2 regions of the Acidovorax sp. KPB24-03 genome follow, and region 2 is predicted to be linked to the other one. Evidence: predicted binding sites of a transcription regulator. Region 2 holds the regulator's gene; the other holds the start of a gene.
What was found. The regulator HrcA, encoded in region 2, represses chaperone genes, less so after heat shock. The targets are predictions, from matches to a motif close to TTAGCACTCNNNNNNNNNGAGTGCTAA.

Region 1: a site for HrcA is predicted at 3,493-3,519, ahead of AC27KI_RS12840 (co-chaperone GroES). Genes of this name have one in related genera too.

Annotation. Positions count from the first base shown of each region.
Region 1 is NZ_BAAJYR010000102.1:1,487-7,878, forward strand. It holds gene AC27KI_RS12825 (nucleotide sugar dehydrogenase) at 11-1,306, opposite strand; gene AC27KI_RS12830 (mannose-1-phosphate guanylyltransferase/mannose-6-phosphate isomerase) at 1,399-2,883, opposite strand; gene AC27KI_RS12835 (DUF2304 domain-containing protein) at 2,880-3,251, opposite strand; gene AC27KI_RS12840 (co-chaperone GroES) at 3,615-3,905, shown strand; gene groL (chaperonin GroEL) at 3,958-5,610, shown strand; partial or broken gene AC27KI_RS12850 (TonB-dependent siderophore receptor) at 5,739-6,392, opposite strand, start outside.
Region 2 is NZ_BAAJYR010000017.1:22,719-29,110, reverse strand. It holds partial or broken gene AC27KI_RS04735 (YicC/YloC family endoribonuclease) at 1-662, shown strand, start outside; gene gmk (guanylate kinase) at 703-1,323, shown strand; gene rpoZ (DNA-directed RNA polymerase subunit omega) at 1,342-1,545, shown strand; gene AC27KI_RS04720 (RelA/SpoT family protein) at 1,642-3,912, shown strand; gene greB (transcription elongation factor GreB) at 3,930-4,487, opposite strand; tRNA gene AC27KI_RS04710 (tRNA-Arg) at 4,567-4,643, opposite strand; tRNA gene AC27KI_RS04705 (tRNA-Ile) at 4,877-4,953, opposite strand; gene hrcA (heat-inducible transcriptional repressor HrcA) at 4,973-5,977, opposite strand; gene AC27KI_RS04695 (recombinase family protein) at 5,987-6,392, opposite strand, start outside.

The DNA.
Region 1 (6,392 bases), on a different contig from region 2:
AAGGAAAGATTTACAGGCGAAAGACGGTGAAGCCGGCCTCGGCGGCCTGCTCGCGGTTGTAAAGGCTTTTGACGTCGGCCAGGACAGGCTGTGCGCCACGGCAGTACGCGCGAAGCTCCGCGGGCGTGGCCTGCCGGTATTCGTTATGGCCGACGGCCACCACCAGTGAATCGACCGGATGGTCGGCATCGACCTGCCCCAGTGGCAGGCCGTACTCGTGATCCACCTCTTGCGCGCTGGCCCAGGGATCGGCGATCACCACGTCCGCACCCCACGCCAGGAACTCGCGCACCATGTCCACGACCTTGCTGTTGCGGATGTCCGGGCAGTTTTCCTTGAACGTGATGCCCAGGATGCCGATGCGGCAGCGGGGCACATCCATGCCATTCTTCAGCATGAGACGAATGGTGTTGCGCGCCACGTAGCGCGCCATGTTGTCGTTGATGCGCCGCCCGGCCAGGATGACCTGCGGGTGATAGCCCACTTCCTCGGCCTTGTGCGTCAGGTAATAAGGATCGACGCCGATGCAGTGTCCGCCCACCAGACCGGGACGGAACGGCAGGAAGTTCCATTTGCTGCCGGCTGCTTCCAGCACGTCGAGGGTGTCGATGCCCAGCCGTTCGAAGATGACGGACAGCTCATTCACCAGGGCGATGTTCAGGTCGCGCTGGGTGTTTTCGATGACCTTGGCGGCTTCAGCCACTTTCAGGCTGCTGGCCTTGTGGGTGCCGGCGGTGATGATGCTGCCGTACAGGGCGTCCACGGCATCGGCCACCTCGGGGGTGCTGCCGCTGGTGATCTTCTTGATCTTGGTCAGCGTGTTGACCCGGTCGCCGGGATTGATGCGCTCCGGGCTGTAGCCGCAGAAGAAGTCGGTGTTGAAGGTCTTGCCGCTGAGCCGTTCGAGCACCGGCACGCACACTTCTTCGGTCGCGCCGGGATACACGGTGGATTCGTAGATGACCACGGCGCCGTCCGGCATGACCCGGCCCACCGTTTCGCTCGCCTTGATCAGGGGCGTCATGTCGGGGCGGTTGGCCTTGTCCACCGGGGTGGGCACCGTCACGATGAAGACCTTGCAATCGCGCAGGTCCTCGGGGTTGGCGCTGTATTGCAAGTGGCTGGCGGCTTGCAGGTTCTCCGGGGTCACCTCCAGCGTACCGTCCTGGCCCGATTGCAACTCGGCGATGCGTGCGGCATTGATGTCAAAGCCGATGACCGGCCGCTGGCGGCCGAACTCCACCGCCAAAGGCAGGCCTACATAGCCGAGCCCGATCACGGCAATCCTTGCTTGTTCTAGATTCATGTTTTTATGTGGGAAGAATGGGGAGGGTCAGTTGCGGGAGCCGCCCTGCTCGCAGGCCAGGCAGCCGTCACGCCAGTCGCAAAGGCAGCCCATCATGAAACGCCTTCGGCACCCGTAGAGCGCCCATAGATGTCGTCGAACCGGACGATGTCGTCCTCGCCCAGATAGTCGCCGGATTGAACCTCGATGATTTCGAGGGGCGTCTTGCCCGGATTGGCCAGCCGATGGCGGCGGCCCACCGGAATGAACGTGGACTCGTTCTGTGCCAGCAGGTAGGTGTCTTCGCCATTGGTGATTTCGGCGGTCCCCCGCACCACCACCCAATGCTCGGCGCGGTGGTAATGCATCTGCATGCTCAGGCGCGCACCCGGGTTCACCACGATGCGCTTGACCTGAAAGCGTTCACCGCTGTCGACGGCGTCGTACCAGCCCCACGGACGATGCACCTTCCGGTGGTGGTGGGCCAGCGCGTGTCCTGCCTGCTTCAGCCGGGCCACGATGTGCTTGACGTCCTGGGTGCGGCGCTTGTCGGCCACCAGGACCGCATCGGGTGTTTCGACGACCACGATGTGGTCGAGCCCCACGCCGGCCACGAGCCGGTGGGTGGACATCAACAGGGTGTCCTGGCTGTCTTCCAGCAGGGCATCGCCCACGGTGGCGTTGCCTTGGCCGTCGCGCGGCAGCACGCCCCACAGGGCATCCCAGGCACCCAGGTCGGACCAGCCGGCCTGCAGCGCGACCGCGAACGTGGGGATGCCGATCTCCGGCATCAGCGGCAACCGTTCCATCACGGCATAGTCGATGGAATCCGAAGGGCAGGCCTGGAAGGCGGCCGCGTCAGGCCGGATGAAGTCGAGATCACGCTGCGCCCCCGCCATCGCGGCCTCGCAGGCCTGGAGGATGTCGGGGCGGCAAGCACGCAGAGCGGCCAACCACTGGCTGGCGCGCACCATGAAAAGGCCGCTGTTCCAGAAATAATCACCCGCATCGAGATAGCGCTGCGCGGTCGCGGCATCGGGCTTCTCGGCAAAGCTGGCAATGCGGTGGATGCCCGCACCCTCCGGGCCCGCCGCATGGCACTGGATGTAGCCGTAGCCGGTTTCCGGCCGGTCCGGCACGACGCCGAACGTCACCAGTCCGCCCGACAGGGCCATGGAATGGGCCCGCCGGACCGCGGCGTGAAACGCGGGCAAATCCTTCACCACGTGATCGGCCGGCATGGCCAGCATGATCGGATCATCGCCTCCAGCGCATGCCTGCAAGGCGGCCAGCGTCAGTGCGGGCGCGGTGTTGCGCCCCTCGGGCTCCAGGAGTACGCGTGCCGTCCGGATGCCGACTGCCAGCAACTGGCTGGCCGCGATGAACCGGTGCTCGGTGTTGCAGACCAGGATGGGATCGGGCGCGACGCCGATCTCCGGCGCCCACCCCTGCAGCCTCAGTGCCGTGTCCTGGAGCATGGTGCGGGGACCGGCCAACGCCAGAAACTGCTTGGGATAGGCCTCCCGCGACAGGGGCCACAAACGCGTGCCCGACCCGCCGCACAGGATGACCGGCAACAACGGCTGCGCCAAGGTCATGGCTGCGTTCCATCGCCCATCACGCGCGCGCGCAGGCTTTCATTGTCGGCCTGCAACAGGGCCAGCCGCTGGTTCAGACGGCGGACATCCCTCTCGATGCGGGTGTTCACCATGTCGGTGTGCAACGACTTCACCAGCAGCACCATGCTGGCCAGCAGCAGCAGCAGCGCAGGGGGATAGCTGATGCCCAGCAGCTTGGCCAGACGATCGATCAGTCCCGGCCAGGCCCCCAGCAAGGCAGCGGCCCCAGCCACCACCACCCAGAACAGGCCGTGCATCAGATACAGGTGATCCCTGCGGATCAGGTAAAGGATCAGCACCGCCAGGCCGATGCCCATCAGCGCGGTGGTTGCTTGCAAAGACGCCATTGGACTCCCGAATCTATGGATCTGACCCGCATCGGGCGTTTGATTGAGAGCACCGCCGGGAACAGCGCCCATCCCTGCTTGGGGACCAAGCGGACTGCGGGCGCCGAATCACCTCCGGCCTCAAGGAGGTCGGTATTGTAGGTGCACGCCTCATCCATCCCTCAGCCGCCGTCCTTCCTGTGGGCGCGCCGCACTCCCACTGCCAGTCCCCCTCTTGAAATGCGAAAGAATGCCCGTATCATTAGCACTCGACGCGACCGAGTGCTAGCAACGCTGGCGCCAAGCCGCTGAAGTCAGAAAGCGCCCGCACCCTGCGGGCGTGTTGTTGATGTCGCAATCCTTTTTTGAACCAGGAGAGATGCAATGAACCTTCGCCCCCTGCACGATCGCGTGATCGTCAAGCGCATTGAAAGCGAAACCACGACCGCTTCCGGCATCGTGATCCCCGACAACGCCGCTGAAAAGCCCGATCAAGGTGAAGTGCTGGCCGTCGGTCCCGGCAAGAAGAACGACAAGGGCGAGCTGATCGCCCTGAACGTGAAGGTCGGCGACCGCGTTCTGTTCGGCAAGTACTCTGGCCAGACCGTCAAGGTCAACGGCGACGAGTTGCTGGTGATGAAGGAAGACGACCTGTTCGCAGTCGTCGAGAAGTAAGCCTTTCGGCCCTTTTCCCGAACATCCTGTTTACTGAATCCGGAGAAATCAAATGGCAGCAAAAGACGTAGTTTTCGGCGGCGAAGCCCGCGCCCGCATGGTCGAAGGCGTGAACATCCTGGCCAATGCGGTCAAGGTCACCCTGGGCCCCAAGGGTCGCAACGTGGTGCTGGAGCGCTCGTTCGGCGCCCCCACCGTGACCAAGGACGGTGTGTCCGTGGCCAAGGAAATCGAACTCAAGGACAAGCTGCAGAACATGGGCGCCCAGCTCGTGAAGGAAGTGGCTTCCAAGACGTCCGACAACGCCGGTGACGGCACCACGACCGCCACCGTGTTGGCACAGGCCATCGTGCGCGAAGGCTTCAAGTACGTGGCCGCCGGCATCAACCCCATGGACCTCAAGCGCGGCATCGACAAGGCCGTGACGGCCCTGGTGGAAGAGCTGAAGAAGGCTTCCAAGGCCACCACGACCTCCAAGGAAATCGCCCAGGTGGGTTCGATCTCCGCCAATTCCGACGAAACCATCGGCAAGCTGATCGCTGACGCCATGGACAAGGTCGGCAAGGAAGGCGTGATCACCGTGGAAGACGGCAAGTCCCTCGAGTCCGAACTGGACGTCGTGGAAGGCATGCAGTTCGACCGCGGCTACCTGTCGCCCTACTTCATCAACAACCCCGAAAAGCAATCCGCGATTCTGGACAACCCCTTTGTGCTGCTGTTCGACAAGAAGATCAGCAACATCCGTGACCTGCTGCCCACGCTGGAGCAAGTCGCCAAGGCCGGCCGTCCGCTGCTGATCATTGCCGAAGAAGTCGAAGGCGAAGCCCTGGCGACGCTGGTGGTCAACACGATCCGCGGCATCCTGAAGGTCGTGGCAGTGAAGGCCCCTGGCTTCGGCGACCGCCGCAAGGCCATGCTGGAAGACATCGCCATCCTGACGGGCGGCAAGGTCATCGCCGAAGAAGTGGGCCTGACGCTCGAGAAGGTCACCCTGGCTGACCTGGGCCAAGCCAAGCGCATCGAAGTGGGCAAGGAAAACACGATCATCATCGACGGCGCCGGCGCCGCTGAAGACATCGAAGCCCGCGTCAAGCAAGTGCGCGTGCAGATCGAGGAAGCCACTTCCGACTACGACCGCGAAAAGCTGCAAGAGCGCGTGGCCAAGCTGGCTGGCGGTGTGGCGGTGATCAAGGTCGGCGCTGCCACCGAAGTCGAAATGAAGGAAAAGAAGGCCCGCGTGGAAGACGCCCTGCACGCCACGCGCGCAGCGGTGGAAGAAGGCGTTGTGGCTGGTGGCGGCGTGGCACTGCTGCGCGCCAAGCAAGCCGTGGGCAACTCGATCAAGGGCGACAACGCCGATCAGGACGCCGGTATCAAGCTGGTGCTGAAGGCCATCGAAGCCCCCCTGCGCGAAATCGTGAACAACGCCGGCGGCGAAGCCTCGGTCGTGGTGAACGCCGTGCTGGCCGGCAAGGGCAACTACGGTTTCAATGCCGCCAACGACACGTATGGCGACATGCTGGAACTGGGCATTCTGGACCCCACGAAGGTCACCCGCACGGCCCTGCAGAACGCCGCGTCCGTGGCCTCCCTGCTGCTGACGACGGAATGCATGATCGCTGAAGCCCCCAAGGACGACGCACCGGCCGGCGGCGGCATGCCCGACATGGGCGGCATGGGTGGCATGGGCGGCATGGGCATGTAATTGCCAGCCGCACCGGACGGGATGCACTCCCGCCCGGCTGCTCCATCAAAAAACCCCGCAGGTTGCAAGGCCTGCGGGGTTTTTCTTTGGCGGGGCCGTGGGTACGGCCCGCAGGATCGAGGGGCCGCTCAGAAACGGTAGGTCGCGCTCAGCACCACGTTGCGCCGGGGCGCCCACCAGCAATCGCCGCGCGACAGGCAGGTGCTCATGTACTGCTTGTCGGCCACGTTGTTGATGTTGAGCGCGTAGCGCCATGCCTGGCTGTCATAGGCCAGCAACGCATCTCCGACGAGCGACGATGGAACGCGCGGGCCGGAACCATCGCGGAACGCGGAGAGATACCGCACCCCGGCCCCGGCCGAGAAGCCGCGAATCCCCGCGACGGAAAATCGATACAGCCCCCACACGGCCGCCTGGTTGCGGGGCAGTCCTTCCAGGGTCGGATCCACATTGGTGTAGTTGTAGTGGGCGATCAGATCGAACGCGGTGGTCACGCGGGTCTTCAGTTCCAGCTCCAGCCCCTTGTTGCGGGTCTGGCCGGCCTGCAGCGTGTTCATCGGATTGGTCGGATCGGTGACCTTCTGGTTCTTTTCCTTCAGGTCGTACACCGAGGCGGTGAACGAGGTCGCGCCGCCTTCGGGCAGGTACTTCACCCCCACTTCGATCTGCTCGCCTTGCAGCGGCTTGAAGCGGGCCCCCGAGGTGTTGGTGCCGCTTACCGGGCTGAACGACTCCGCATAGCTGATGTACGGCGTCCAGCCGCCGGCCAGTTGGTACATCAC
Region 2 (6,392 bases):
CACCGCCCTGCCCGACCCGGCACCCCGCCTGCTGCAACGGCTGAACTCCGCGCAGGACGCCGTGCGCGCCTGGCTGCCCGACGCGGCCCCCTTGAGCGTCGCCGACGCCCTGCGCCTGTGCGCGAATGCCGGCTCCGCCCAGGACGACTGGAGCGATGCCGTCCCGGCCCTGGCCGAAAAAAGCGCTGAAAGATCTCCTCCAAGCCCGCGAACGCGAAGGCAAGCGCCTGTCGGCCATGCTGCAGGACCGGCTCGAACAACTGCGCGCCCTGGCCCACCAGGCCACGCCGCTGATTCCCAAGCTGGTGGAGCAGCAGCGCCAGCGCTTCATGGAACGCTGGAAGGAGGCCATGGCCCTGGCCGACAACGCCACGCTGCCCGAAGCCGCTCAGGACCGCGCCCTGACCGAGGCCACCGCCTTCGCCATCCGCATCGACGTCGCGGAAGAGATCACCCGGCTGGATTCGCACCTGGACGAGATCGAACGCCTGCTCAAGAAAGGCGGTGAAGTGGGCAAACGCCTGGACTTTCTCATCCAGGAACTGCACCGCGAAGCCAACACGCTCGGCTCCAAATCTGCCGCCATGGAACTCACGCGCATCAGCGTGGACATGAAGGTCCTGATCGAGCAGATGCGCGAGCAGGTCCAGAACATCGAGTGAGCGATAATCCTGTTTTGATAGCAGCCAGCACCTATCCCGCATGGACTACCCTGGAAATCTATTCGTAGTGGCAGCGCCCAGCGGCGCGGGCAAGTCGAGCCTGGTCAAGGCGTTGCTGGAGCTGGACTCCCATGTGCAGCCTTCGGTCTCGCACACCACCCGGGCACCACGCGGGCAGGAAAAGCACGGCCGCGAATACTTCTTCACCTCGGAGCAGGAATTCGACGCCATGGTTGCCTCGGACGGCTTCGTGGAGTGGGCCCACGTGCACGGCCGCCGCTATGGCACATCCCGCAAGGCCATCGAGGAGCGCATCGCGCAAGGCGCCGATGTGGTCCTGGAAATCGACTTCCAGGGCGCCATCCAGGTCAAGCAGGCCTTTGCGAATGCCGTCCTCATCTTCATACTCCCCCCCAGTTGGGAAGAACTGAGATCCCGCCTGGAACGCCGCGGCGAAGACGCCCCGGACGTGATCGAGGTCCGGCTGAAGAATGCCGCCCAGGAAATGGAACAGGCCTACAAATTCGACTTCGTTATAATCAACGAACTCTTTGAGCGTGCGCTTTTCGACCTGAAAACCATCGTCCACGCTCAGCGGCTGAAGTATGCGGCGCAGCGCCGTGCACGGGCCGATACGTTCGAATCCCTCAATATCACCTGATCCTTCTGGAGAAGACGCATGGCCCGCATTACCGTTGAAGACTGCCTCGAGCACATCCCCAACCGCTTTCAACTCGTGCTGGCAGCCACGTACCGCGCCCGCATGCTGAGCCAAGGCCATGCCCCCAAGATCGAAAGCCGCAACAAGCCTGCGGTGACCGCCTTGCGCGAAATCGCCGAAGGCAAGGTCGGTCTGGAGATGCTGAAGAAGGTCCCGGGCTGACGCGCCCAGGTCTGCTGCTGCAGCCCAATAGCACCGCTTTGCGGTGCTTTTTTTTGGCCAAAAACCACGATCTCCCCAGCAAGCTACATTAAAGGGATGAATGCGGTCTTGAATAAACCATCTGCCCAAGACCCGCGCCCCGGCGAAAGCGGGGCGGCGGGAGGCACGTCCGCAGCAGCCGCCAACGCAGCAGCGGCCAGTTTTGCGGCCCTCACGGAGAACCTCGGCTACCTCGACGCAGCCAGCATCGAACAGGTGCGGCAGGCTTACCGCTTTGCCGACGAAGCCCACCTGGGGCAGTTGCGCAACAGCGGCGAGCCCTACATCACCCACCCCATCGCAGTAGCGGCCCAGTGCGCCACCTGGAAGCTGGATGGCCAGGCGCTGATGGCGGCACTGCTGCACGACGCCATGGAAGATTGCGGCGTTACCAAGTCCGATCTCATCGATCGCTTCGGCCTGCCGGTGGCCGAATTGGTGGATGGACTCACCAAACTCGACAAGCTGCAGTTCAACACCCGCGAAGAGAACCAGGCCGAGTCCTTCCGCAAGATGCTGTTGGCAATGGCCCGCGATGTACGGGTCATTCTGATCAAGCTGGCCGACCGCACGCACAACATGCGCACGCTCTCGGACATGCCGCGCAGCAAATGGGGCCGCATTTCTTCCGAAACCCTCGAGATCTATGCCCCCATCGCCCACCGGCTCGGGCTGAACCAGACCTACCGGGAGTTGCAGGATCTGTCATTCCGGCATCTCCACCCCTGGCGCTACGCGACCCTGTCCAAGGCAGTGAATAAATCACGCAACCGGCGGCGCGATATTGTGCAGCGGGTTCAAACCGAGGTCGACACCGCGTTTTCGAAGCTGGGCATGAAAGCCCGCCTCGCAGGCCGCGAGAAAACGCTCTATGCCATCTACCAGAAGATGGACACCAAGCACCTCAGTTTTGCCCAGGTCACAGACATCTACGGCTTTCGCGTGATCGTGCCGACCGTGGTCGATTGCTACACGGCACTGGGCGTGCTGCATCAGATGTACAAGCCTGTTCCTGGGCGGTTCAAGGACCACATCGCCATTGCCAAGCTCAACGGCTACCAGTCGCTGCACACCACCTTGGTCGGCCCTTCCGGGGTCAACATCGAATTCCAGATGCGTACCGAGGAAATGCACGTGGTGGCGGAAGCCGGCGTGGCCGCCCATTGGCTGTACAAAGCACAGGATGCCGATGGATCGGCCGCGGAGCGCCTTGGCACCAAGTGGCTCCAGTCGCTGCTCGACATTCAGAACGAAACACGGGATGCAGCGGAGTTCTGGGACCATGTGAAGGTCGACCTGTTCCCCGATGCGGTCTATGTCTTCACCCCCAAGAGCCAGATCATGGCACTGCCACGGGGCGCCACGGTGGTCGATTTCGCCTATGCCATCCACAGCAATGTGGGTGACCGCACCACGGCCGCCAAGATCAACAATGAGCAGGTCCCCTTGCGGACCGAGCTCAAGAACGGCGATGTGGTGGAGATCATCACGGCGCCGGTGTCCACACCCAATCCCGCCTGGCTGGGCTTCGTGCGCACGGGCCGCGCACGCTCGAAGATTCGCCACTACCTCAAAACGCTGGCCCATACTGAATCAGCGGGATTGGGAGAGAAGCTGCTGACCCAGGCCCTGAGAGCCGAGGGGCTGGAACGCCTGCCGACTGAGTCGGAGAACCAGGCACTGTGGGACAAGCTGCTCCGCTTCACAGGCAATCGAACACGCAATGAACTCATGACCGACATCGGTCTGGGCAAACGCATCGCGGGCATCGTGGCGAAACGACTCATGGTGCTGATGACGGAGCATGGACACCGGCCCGATGCCCTGTTGCTGACCCGTGAAAGGTATTCATCCCACGAAACCCTGTCGCAAGGTGGCGTGACTTTGGACGGCAGCGAGAACGCATCCGTTCAATACGCGAATTGCTGCCGCCCGGTACCGGGAGACCCCATCGTAGGCTACCTGGGGCGCGGTGAAGGGCTGGTGGTTCATAACGCCCAATGCAGCGTGGCGAAAAAGCTTCAGCACAAGGACAGCGAGCGCTTTATCGCGGTGGACTGGGCCGATGAGCCCACGCGCATGTTCGAAACCGGCATCGTTGTGACCGTGGCCAACGGCAAGGGCGTCTTGGCACGCATCGCCGCCGAACTGGCGAGCTCCGAAGCGGACATCGTTCACGTCGACATGGATGACGAAGCCGCCATGGACACGACCGATTTGCGTTTTGTCATCGCTGCACGAGACCAGTCACACGTCGAGGCCTCCTTGCGCAATTTGCGCCGAACGCCCGCAGTGCTTCGCGCCTTCCGCGTGCTGCCCCAGGGGTGAGGCAGGCACCTTGCTCCCTATGCCACCGGTTGGGGATAGCGGACGTCCAAAACCTCCAGCGTCCGCGTGCCACCTGGCGTGGCCAACTGAACCTGATCCCCTTCGCGGGCCTTCAGTAAGGCCCGAGCCACCGGCGACACCCAACTGACTTGCGCCAGGCCCGTCTCGACTTCATCGATTCCCAGGATCGTGATGGTGCGCTCGACGCCTTCATCGTCCGCATAGTGGACCGTGGCACCAAAGAACACCTGATCACTTCCGGCGTGAATGGCGGGATCGACCACCTCGGCAATTTCGAGTCGTTTGGTCAGGAACCGAATCCTGCGATCAATTTCGCGCAGGCGTTTCTTGCCATACAGGTAGTCCCCGTTCTCCGAACGGTCCCCATTGCTTGCAGCCCAATGAACCACTTCAACGATCTTGGGCCGCTCGTTGTCGATGAGATCCAGTAGTTCATCGCGCAGCCTGGCGTAACCGGAAGGGGTGATGTAGTTCTTGCTACCCGCAGGAAGGGGTGCTGGGGAAAAATCTTCGTCATCGGACTGATCCGATTCTTTGGTGAATGCCTTGCTCATGGGCGCATTTTGATGCAGAGAGCATTCGAATCCCCAACGGAAAAAGCCCTAGAACATCACTGTTCTAGGGCTTACCGTTTGGTGCGGCTGGCAGGAATCGAACCCACGACCCCTTGGTTCGTAGCCAAGTACTCTATCCAGCTGAGCTACAGCCGCTAAGCTTTGAATTATAGCATGTTTTCAACGCCATCATTCAATTCTTGTTTTGATTTTTACGCGAACTCTGTGACGAACTTCGCAATCAAGCAAGACTTAAATTCTAACCCATCTTTTGATGGCTGCTTGGCTTCGTTTGCAGAAAACGCAGGCATCTCAACTCTCATGTCCACGCAGTGCACCTGAACAGGCACGCGAGGAATGGCCATGAACAGCAATCAAGCCCGTTGAACTGGTAGGGCGTGAGGGACTTGAACCCGCGACCAAAGGATTATGAGTCCTCTGCTCTAACCAACTGAGCTAACGCCCCCCGCGCCAATTGTATGTGCTTACTTGCGGTAACTCAGCGCGTTGGAAACCAGCTTGGAAGTGATGTCCACGATCTGGATCATCCGGTCGTACGGCATTCGGGTGGGCCCGATGACCCCCAGTGTGCCTACGACTTGCCCGTCTACTTCATATGGAGAGGTGACTACCGAAAGCTCCTCAAAAGGGACGATCTGGCTCTCTCCCCCAATGAAGATGCGTACGCCATCTGCACGGTTGGAAACATCGAGCAAACGCAGGATCTGCGTCTTCTGTTCGAACAGGTCGAAAGCACGCCGCAGGTTGCCCATGTCGTTGGAAAAATCACTGACTGCCAGCAGGTTGCGCTCGCCGGAAATCACCACATTGTCCTGAGACTCCGCCATCGCTTCGGACCCGACGTTGACAGCCGCCTGCATCAGCGAGCCGATTTCCTCCCGCAGCTGATCCACCTCCGTCTTCAAGCGCTCGCGCACTTGGTCCATGTCCATTCCGGAATAGTGGCTGTTCAGGAAATTGGCCGCTTCTACCAGATGCGATTGCGAGTAGTCCACATCGGTGAAGATCACGCGGTTCTGCACGTCTCCTTCAGGGGAGACGATGATGACCAGAAGCCGCTTTTCGGACAATCTCAAGAATTCGATGTGCCGGAACACCGAGGCACGCCGGGGCGCCATGACAACGCCCACGAACTGGGACAGGCTGGACAACAAATGCGCCGCGTTGGCAATCACCTTTTGCGGTTGCTCTGCAGCCAGCTGCGGCGAATACAGCTGTTCGCGCTGCACTGTCAACATGGTGTCAACGAACATGCGATACCCTTTGGCCGTCGGAATTCGGCCGGCAGACGTGTGCGGGCTTGCGATCAGTCCGATCTCTTCGAGATCGGCCATCACGTTACGAATGGTGGCGGGAGAGAGGTCGAGACCGGACGCGCGCGACAGCGTACGCGAACCCACGGGTTGGCCATCGGCTATGTAGCGCTCTACGAGCGCCTTCAGCAACAACTTGGCACGGTCATCAAGCATTGAATCATTTTACTTATCTGAGGCCCACGCCCCCGACTGGCCACGGCCCTCATGGCGATGGATGTGGTACCGCAAAGTGCCTACAGGCACCCCCAGCATATCGGCCAAGACAGCTTGCGTATACCAGCCACTCCGCCAAGCCTGAACCGCCTGAGCCACCTCATCCCTCGAGACCTGGGCCCGCCGGCCCCAAGTCTTACCAGCAGCACGAGCCGCACGCTGACCAGCAACACAGCGCTCCCTAATCACCTCCCGCTCAAACTCAGCAAACACAGCCATCAGGTGCAGGTACATGCGACCCTGAGGAGTGACTGTCTCAAATGCTTCAGTGAGACTCCGGAAAGCCACACCACGCGCCTTGAGCATATCGAACATGGCGACAAAGTGAGCGATAGACCGAGCCAGCCTATCCAGC